Regions from separate parts of the Massilia sp. genome, predicted to be linked through region 2. Evidence: predicted binding sites of a transcription regulator. Region 2 holds the regulator's gene; each other region holds the start of a gene.
The links. Region 2 encodes sigma-54, which starts transcription at its own class of promoters, with help from an activator protein. Its sites were predicted from a motif close to TGGCANGNAANCTGCTTT; they were not measured.

Region 1 (2,199 bases), on a different contig from region 2:
CCTTGTGCGCAGCACCTTCCCGGGCCCAGACCGAGGCCCGGGAGCCCGTCCCCGCGACCGCGCCTGACACGTCGGTATCTGCCGACGAGGCGCCGGCGGCGCCCGAACAGATCCTGGTGGTCGGCCAGAAGCCCGGTCCGGGCATGTGGAAGGTCTCGAAGGACGAGCACGTGCTGTGGATCTTCGGGACCTATTCTCCGCTGCCGGTCAAGATGGACTGGCGCTCGCACGAAGTCGAAGCCGTCATCAAGCGCTCGCAGGAATACCTGGCGCCGCCGGTCAGCAGGGTCGAGGCGTCCTACTTCCAGATGGCGCTGGCGCTGCCCAGCCTCATCGGCGTCAACAAGAATCCGGACGACGCCGTGCTGCGCGACGTGCTCCCGGCCGAGGTCTACGCGCGCTGGTTGCCGCTCAAGGAAAAATACCTTCCCAAGAACAAGGAGCGCGACCGGCCGATCTTCGTGGCCAACGAGCTGTTCAGCGCCGCGCTGAAGCAGGCCGGCCTTACCACCAGCACCGACGTGCGCAAGCAGGTCGAGAAGCTCGTCGAGCAGAACAAGCTCAAGGTCACGAAGACGGTCAATGAACTGAAGGTCGACAACCCGCGCCAGCTGATCAAGGACTTCAAGAAATCGCAGCTCGACGATGTGGCCTGTTTTTCGAACACCCTGAAACGCCTGGAAACCGACATCGATGCGATGCGCGTGCGCGCCAACGCCTGGGCCAAGGGCGACATCGACGCCATCCGCAAGCTCGATTTCAACGAGCAGGAAAGCTGCAGCAACGCGATCCGCAATAGCGCGGTGCTGCGTGAGCATCTGGCCTTCCAGGGGGCGGAAGAGCGCCATCGCGCCATGTGGCTCGCCAATGCGGAGGCCGCGCTGGCGAAGAACAGCTCGAGCTTCGCGGTGCTGGCGATGAAGGACCTGCTCGATCCAAAGGGCCTGGTGGCGGCGCTGGCGGCGAAGGGGTACAAGGTCGAGCAGCCGGAGTGAGTGGCGCACTTGGGCCGTCGAAAAACTTTACACCTGCACGAAAATTTCATTAGAGCAGCAATGTAGCTGGCACTAAACTATTGTTTTCAAAGAGTAAAGTTTACCAAGCTCAACATTGGTATGAGAATTGCTACATGTCTCCCGTCCAAAAGTTTTAGGGAGATCAGTCATGCATACCGTATCGCATCTTGTAATCAGCCTGTTGCTGGGCGCTGCTTCGGCCTTTGCCACAGCCGCGCCTGTTTCGCCCGAGTACACGAGCTTCGGCCCGCTGGCGGGGGCTACCTACGGCGGCTCCGGCATTCCGAACAATCCGTCCGCGATCACTTACCGCGAAGGCTTCACCATTGCCCTCACGGCGCACCAGCGCTACGACGCGCCCAAGCTGCTCAACGATGGCGAGGGGACGTACTTCGCAACCCCGGGCACCACGCTCTCGCCCAAGAATGTGCTGGGCTCGACCTGGAATGTGGGGTATTACGTCCATGTCGACCAGCCGACCATCGCCGAAAGTGGACTGAGCTTCAAGCTGTTCTACGACCTCGATGCGGGCATGAATACGGACGAGGACAAACTGGGCGTTCTCGACCTGAGTACATTCTTCTCGATCGGCGCCGGCGGAACTGCCCTGGATACCAAGCAGGATTCCCAGAACATGCTGTTCGCTTTCCTCGCCACGCCGTCGCCCTTGGTAACCCCGCCAACAGGTGGCGCCAGCTTCAATCCGCAGGCAAACGGCCACTATAGCTTCATCCTGGCGGCGTACAACGGCCAGGGCGATGAACTGGGCCGCAGCGCCATCAATGTCCAGGTCGGCGAAGTGCCGGAGCCAGGCGTGTTCGCGCTGCTGGGCCTCGGCGCCGCAGGCCTGGTCGCCGCGCGTCGCCGCAAGCAACAAGCCTGAGCCTTAACAGAACGTCTGCGTTCGACGCCCGGCGTCAGGCCGGGCGTTTTGCTTGTCTGCGCCGGCAGGCTGAAGAAGCTTGAGGATTTGTCAAAGCCCGGAAAACACGCGTAGAATGCAGGCAACGCGGGTGTAGCTCAATGGTAGAGCAGAAGCTTCCCAAGCTTACGACGAGGGTTCGATTCCCTTCACCCGCTCCAGTCCTCGGTATCCCATCCCCCAAGCTGTCACGCCGCCGACTCTTCAGCGAGAATCGGGCAAGTGTCCCCGCATCACCCAAACGCGGCTGCCGCGCCCCTG
Region 2 (2,199 bases):
GCAAAAAGGGCGTCCCCTCAGACGCCCTTGCTGTTGTGCTACAGCTGGTTCGCAAACGGTGCGTTACGCAGCGGCGGCTTCTCCGTTGTCCGGAAGGCGCTTGTGCGCCACGTGGTTATGATTTTGCAGCATGGATTTGTGTTTCAGAACCTGCCTGTCCAGCCTGTCCATCAGCGTGTCGATGGCCGCGTACATGTCCTGGGCCGCGCTTGCGACGTGCAGGATCTTGCCCGATACCTGGAGGTTGATCTCGGCCTTTTGCCGCTTTTCTTTTTCAGTGAGGTTATCAATGGCGAGGAACACGTGGGTGTCGATCACGTGGTCGAAATGGCGGGTGATGCGCTCGAGCTTATTCTGAACGTATTCACGGATGGCGGGGGTGACTTCGAGATGGTGGCCGCTGATTGTGAGGTTCATACACACTCCTTTGGGAAGGTGCCCTGCCCGCGCCACAAGGTGAGAGTGGGCAGGTGCTTTACAGGGATTTGCGGAGGCTGACGGGCGGAATCTTGAGCGCTTCGCGGTATTTGGCAACCGTCCGGCGCGCAATGACCATACCTTGTTCCCCGAGCATCTCCGCGATCTTGCTGTCGGATAGAGGATTCCTAGGGTCTTCTGCTCCTGTCAATTGCGCAATAAGCGCGCGGATCGCCGTCGAGGAGGCTTCTCCCCCCGCTTCGGTGGCGACGTGGCTTCCGAAGAAGTACTTCAGCTCGAACATGCCGTGCGGGGTCAGCATGTATTTCTGAGTGGTTACACGCGAGATCGTGCTCTCGTGTAGGCCTAGTGTATCAGCTATCTCACGCAAAACAAGAGGGCGCATGGCAACCGCGCCGTGGCTGAAAAAGTTGCGCTGGCGCTCGACGATTGCCTCGGCAACACGCAGGATCGTGTCGAAGCGCTGGCGCATGTTCTTGATCAGCCACTTGGCTTCCTGCAGCTGCGCGCCCATCTGGCTCTCGCTCCTGCCCTGCTTGAGCAGGTTCGCGTACAGCGAGTTGACGCGCAGCTTGGGCATGACGTCCGGGTTCAGCGCTACCTGCCAGCCGTTCTTGGCGCGGCGCACGATCACGTCCGGCACCACGTAGTCCGAGACCCCCGAGCCGAAGGCCGCGCCCGGATGCGGATTGCATCGGCGCACCACGGCCTGCACCTCGCGCAGGTCTTCGTCGTCGCAGCCGAGCGCCTTTTTCAGCTTGGTGTATTCGCGCTGGGCGAACCAGGTCAGGTACCCTTCGACGATCGTCAAGGCGAGGCGCCGCGTCACCAGGGGCACGCCCGGCATGCCGCGGATCTGCAGGGCCAGGCATTCGGCCGCGCTGCGCGCGCCCACGCCCACCGGGTCCAGGCTCTGCACCAGCGCCAGCGCGCAGCGCAGCTCGTCCATCTCGATCTCGAGTTCTTCCGGCAGGCGCGCATGGATCTCGTCGAGCGGCTCTTCCAGGTAGCCGTTGTCGTCGAGCGCATCGATCACCAGCTCGGCCAGCGCGCGGTCGCGCAGGCTGCAGCCGGTGAGCCGGATCTGTTCGGCCAGGTGTTCGCGCAGCGTGACGCCGTCGGCTTCCAGCTGCGGGCGGCCATCCTCGTCGTCGCCGCTACGCGCGCCGCCGCCTTCACCGCCCCAGTCCATGTCGGCATCGCCCCGCTCGCCGTGGTCCTCGCCGTCCGCGCCTTCGTGCTCGCCCTTGGCGCCGTCCTGTCCCTCCGCACCCGGCTGCGCGGCCGGCGCGTCGCCATTGGCCGGCGCGGTATTGATCGCGCCGTCGGCCAGCAGCCGCACCGAACGGTCGAGCGGATCGTCGAGCCGTTCGAGCAGCGGGTTGTCGTGCAGGATCTGCTCGATCTCCTGGTGCAGTTCGAGCGTGGACAGCTGCAACAGGCGGATCGACTGCTGCAGCTGTGGCGTGAGCGCCAGGTGCTGCGAGGTGCGTAACTGCAGGGACTGTTTCATGCCTGGTGCTCTTGATTACATCCTGAAATGCTCGCCGAGATACACGCGCCGCACCGACTCGTTGGCGATGATGTCGTCAGGGCGGCCCGAGGCCAGCACGGCGCCCTGGTTGATGATGTAGGCGCGGTCGCAGATGCCGAGCGTCTCGCGCACGTTGTGGTCGGTGATCAGGACGCCGATGTTGCGCTCCTTCAGGAAGCGCACGATGCGCTGGATCTCGATCACCGCGATCGGATCGACGCCGGCGA
Region 3 (2,199 bases), on a different contig from region 2:
GCCGCAGTAGGCCGAAGCCAGGTAGTTGTCGCCGTCGCCCTCGGTGTACTGGCCGAAGCCCGCGACCATCTCGCAGCCCAGGCTCTTCTTCAGTTCGATGTTGAGCACGCCGGCGATCGCGTCCGAGCCGTACTGCGCGGCGGCGCCGTCGCGCAGCACCTGCACGTTACGGATGGCCATCAGCGGGATCGCGTTCATGTCGGTGCCGGTGTTGCCGCGGTTGCGCGCGCCGAACAGGTTGACCAGTGCGGTGGTGTGGCGGCGCTTGCCGTTGACCAGCACCAGGGTCTGGTCCGAACCGAGGCCGCGCAGGGCGGCGGAGTCGATCAGGTCGGCGCCGTCGGCGCCGGTCTGGCGCGTCGAGTTGAACGAGGGCGAAACGTTGTTCAGGACCTGCGCCAGGTCGAACTGGCCTCCCTGTTCGGCCGCCTTGGTCATCGGGATGAAGTCCACCGGCACCGGCGTATCGATATCCGAGACGTTGCCGACGCGGCGCGAGCCGACGATGCTGACGCTCTGGATGCCGCCGCTACCCTTGCTGTCCTGGGCCGCCGGGGTGCCGGCGGCGACCGGGGTGGTGGAGGGCTCCTGGGCAGCGCTCTGGGCGAAGGCGGCCGGGATCAGGGTAGCGAACGCGGCGCCGCCGTACAGGGCGCGCAGGACCGACTGGGGGAGGCGTTTGAGTGTGAGCACTTGGTTACTCCGAGGGAAAATTGAATACTAAACAATCCCGTGAGAGGGCACCAAGCCGCTGTATCATTAACACAACGTTGTAAATATATAACTCTCATTTATTCCATGGGCGTGACCGGTAGCGCCAGACGGGATATGTCGGAAAAATTTACATGATGAGCTGCTGTGGTGATGTCGATTTTATAAGTTGCTGATTTGCATGCGTTTTTTCCTATTAGCACGATTAATGCTTATAGACAATTGTTAGTCTATTCACATACACATAACCAGGGAATAAAAAAATGCAGATCATTAAACACCTTGCTATCGGTATCGTCCTCGCCAGCGCCTTCACGGCTTCCGCAACGGCTGCGGTCGTCCAGACCGGCACCGGCAGCGGCACCTACGATGGCTTCCAAGCCTGGGGTCTGTACGACCTGTCGACGGTCACCTTTGCCAAAGGCACCAACCTGGTCACCGGCCTGACCTCCAGCGCCATCGCCTACGACCAGGGCTGGGGTGGTGTATCGCCGAATGAAAACCGCGTCCTCATCACGCTCTACCAGGGCAACAAGCTGCTGTGGGACACGCAGGTGGCGGGCGCCGGCCGCCATACCTACGATACCCAGTATTTCGACATCGCCAACAACACGACGGCGCTGACGGGTCTGAATAACGCACTGGCTGCGATCAAGTGGAACGACAACGCGGCCGTGACGATGCGCATGCAGGCCAACCCGCTCGGCTATGGCGGCTGGGAACTGCACGTGCGCGAGGCCACGTTCAGCGTCACGTCGGTGGCGAGCGAGGTGCCGGAACCGGCATCGCTGGCCTTGCTGGGCCTGGGCCTGGCAGGCCTGCTTAACGCCCGCCGCAGGAAGAACGCCTGAACATCCCCGGATGACAAAAGCCCGCTCGTCGCCGAGCGGGCTCTTTTTTGTTTCGTGCGGTGCCGGGTGCGGCGCAAGGGCCGCACGGCACGCTAGTGCATCAAGGCTTCCTTGCCGCCGATTCTTCCTTCGGCCACGCCACGCCGAACCAGGCGGCGCCCAGCGCCTTCTGCGCGTCGCTCGCCTTGTCCGCGGCCTTCAGCTTGGCCTTGCCCTTCGGCTGCTGCAGCGGGGTGAGCTGCTTTTCCACCAGTTCGTCGCGGCGGAACAGGTGCACCTTGAACGGTGCGGTCTTCAGCAGCGACATCTTGTCGCCGATGTCCTTGGCGGACACGCGCAGGCCGTTCACCGCCACCAGCGTATCGCCCGAGACCACACCGGCCTTCCATGCCGGGCTGTCGCGTTCGACGACGGTGACCAGCGCCGGGTCGCTGCCTTCGCGCAGGGTCCAGCCGGCCCACCATTCGGTCTTCTGCTCCTGGTCCTTCGGCACGTCGACCAGCTTCTGCAGGCCGACCTGGGCCAGCAGGGTGTCGAACGGGATCTCGGCGGTGCCGTCCACATACTGGGCCCACCAGCCGCTCCAGTCCTGGCCGCTGACGCTGCGCAGGGCCGCCAGCACGGCGGGGACGTCATA
Region 4 (2,199 bases), on a different contig from region 2:
GTACTGGATCGCGGTGTTGATCGTCGGCGTCCTGATGATGGTCTACGTGCTGTTCGGCGGCATGACCGCCACCACCTGGGTGCAGATCATCAAGGCGGTGCTGCTGCTCTCGGGCGCCTCCTACATGGCCTTCGCGGTGATGTCGCAATACAACTTCAGCCCGGAACAGCTGTTCTCGGCCGCCACCGAGGTGCACGCCAAGGGCGATTCGATCATGGGACCGGGCACCTTCCTGAAAGACCCGATCTCGGCGATTTCCTTCGGCATGGCGCTGATGTTCGGCACCGCCGGCCTGCCGCACATCCTGATGCGCTTCTTCACCGTCCCCAGCGCGAAAGAGGCGCGCAAGTCGGTGCTGTGGGCCACCACCTGGATCGGCTACTTCTACATCCTGACCTTCATCATCGGCTTCGGCGCGATCGTGCTGGTCGGCACCAATCCGGCCTTCAAGGATGCGGCAGGCAAGCTCCTGGGCGGCAACAACATGGCGGCGGTGCACCTGGCCAGCGCCGTGGGCGGCGACATCTTCCTGGGCTTCATCTCGGCGGTGGCCTTCGCGACCATCCTGGCGGTGGTGGCCGGCCTGACCCTGTCGGGTGCCTCGGCGGTGTCGCACGACCTGTACGCGACCGTGTTCAAGAAGGGCAAGGCCAACAGCGCCGACGAACTGAAGGTCTCGAAGATCACCACCATCGCCCTGGGCGTGATCGCGGTGCTGCTCGGGATCGCGTTCGAGAAGCAGAACGTCGCCTTCATGGTGTCGCTGGCCTTCGCCATCGCGGCCTCGGCCAACTTCCCGGTGCTGTTCATGTCGGTGCTGTGGAAGGATTGCACCACCCGCGGCGCCACCATCGGTGGCTTCCTGGGCCTGGCGACCGCGGTCGTGCTGACCCTGGTCTCGAAGTCGGTGTGGGTCGACGTGCTGGGCAACGCCACGGCGATCTTCCCCTACACCTCGCCGGCGATCTTCTCGATGGCGGTCGGCTTCTTCGGCATCTGGTTCTTCTCGGTGACCGACAAGAGCCCGCGCGCCGCGATCGACAAGGCCGGCTTCGAGGCGCAGGAAGTGCGTTCGGAAACCGGTATCGGTGCGTCGGCGGCAAGCGCACACTAGACGCCTGCGCCTGAACCAAACCCCGCTACGGCGGGGTTTTTTTGTTGCTACAATGTTTCAATCTTGTTTCACGTTTCGTTTCAATGAAACAATAGCGCCGGTGAATTCGCCCCAAGTCCTTGATTTTGAAGCAAAGCCGTACTGGCACGCCAATTGCATCAAGAAGGGCATACCCGATCAACCCTCATTCGAAAGCTTCAGCATGAGCCACTACTCCGCCGGCGCCGCGTTCCGCCAGGCCGTCCAGGAAGAATCCCCGCTGCAGGTCATCGGCGCCATCAACGCCAACCACGCGCTGCTGGCCAAGCGCGCCGGCTACCGCGCCATCTACCTGTCGGGCGGCGGCGTGGCCGCCGGTTCCCTGGGCTTGCCGGACCTCGGCATCTCGAGCCTGGAAGACGTCCTGATCGACGTGCGCCGCATCACCGACGTGTGCGATACTCCGCTGCTGGTCGACATCGACACCGGTTTCGGCGCCTCGGCCTTCAACGTCGCGCGCACCGTGCGCTCGCTCATCAAGGCCGGCGCCGCCGCCTGCCACATCGAGGACCAGGTCGGCGCCAAGCGCTGCGGCCATCGCCCGGGCAAGGAGATCGTCGGCAAGGACGAGATGGTGGACCGCGTGAAGGCGGCCGCCGACGCCCGTACCGATGAGGACTTCGTCATCATGGCGCGCACCGACGCGCTGGCCGTGGAAGGACTGGATGCCGCCATCGAGCGCGCCGTTGCCTGCGTGGAAGCGGGCGCCGACATGATCTTCCCCGAAGCCATGACCAGCCTGGAGATGTATAAACAGTTCGCCGATGCCGTGAAGGTGCCGGTGCTGGCCAACATCACCGAATTCGGCGCGACCCCGCTGTTCACGCTGGACGAACTGCGTAGCGCCGGCGTCGGCATCGCCCTGTACCCGCTGTCGGCCTTCCGCGCCATGAACAAGGCCGCCGAGAACGTCTACGAGGCGATCCGCCGCGACGGCACCCAGAAGAACGTCCTGGACACGATGCAGACCCGCGCCGAACTGTACGACCGCATCGACTACCACAGCTACGAACAGAAGCTCGATGCGCTGTTCGCCCAGAAGAAAA

Region 1: a site for sigma-54 is predicted at 1,112-1,129, ahead of ACK4S9_RS03645 (PEP-CTERM sorting domain-containing protein). Genes of this name have one in related genera too.
Region 3: a site for sigma-54 is predicted at 909-926, ahead of ACK4S9_RS04660 (PEP-CTERM sorting domain-containing protein). Genes of this name have one in related genera too.
Region 4: a site for sigma-54 is predicted at 1,257-1,274, ahead of prpB (methylisocitrate lyase). Genes of this name have one in related genera too.

The regions. Positions count from the first base shown of each region.
Region 1 covers NZ_JBKBOV010000004.1:60,307-62,505, forward strand. Annotated here, with positions in the region: gene ACK4S9_RS03640 (TraB/GumN family protein) at 1-995, shown strand, start outside; gene ACK4S9_RS03645 (PEP-CTERM sorting domain-containing protein) at 1,165-1,899, shown strand; tRNA gene ACK4S9_RS03650 (tRNA-Gly) at 2,026-2,099, shown strand; gene ACK4S9_RS03655 (sialidase family protein) at 2,143-2,199, opposite strand, start outside.
Region 2 covers NZ_JBKBOV010000021.1:55,531-57,729, reverse strand. Annotated here, with positions in the region: gene hpf (ribosome hibernation-promoting factor, HPF/YfiA family) at 64-417, opposite strand; gene ACK4S9_RS12895 (RNA polymerase factor sigma-54) at 476-1,951, opposite strand; gene lptB (LPS export ABC transporter ATP-binding protein) at 1,967-2,199, opposite strand, start outside.
Region 3 covers NZ_JBKBOV010000005.1:105,420-107,618, forward strand. Annotated here, with positions in the region: gene ACK4S9_RS04655 (TonB-dependent receptor plug domain-containing protein) at 1-693, opposite strand, end outside; gene ACK4S9_RS04660 (PEP-CTERM sorting domain-containing protein) at 975-1,562, shown strand; gene ACK4S9_RS04665 (M61 family metallopeptidase) at 1,663-2,199, opposite strand, start outside.
Region 4 covers NZ_JBKBOV010000017.1:58,603-60,801, reverse strand. Annotated here, with positions in the region: gene ACK4S9_RS11475 (cation acetate symporter) at 1-1,114, shown strand, start outside; gene prpB (methylisocitrate lyase) at 1,317-2,199, shown strand, end outside.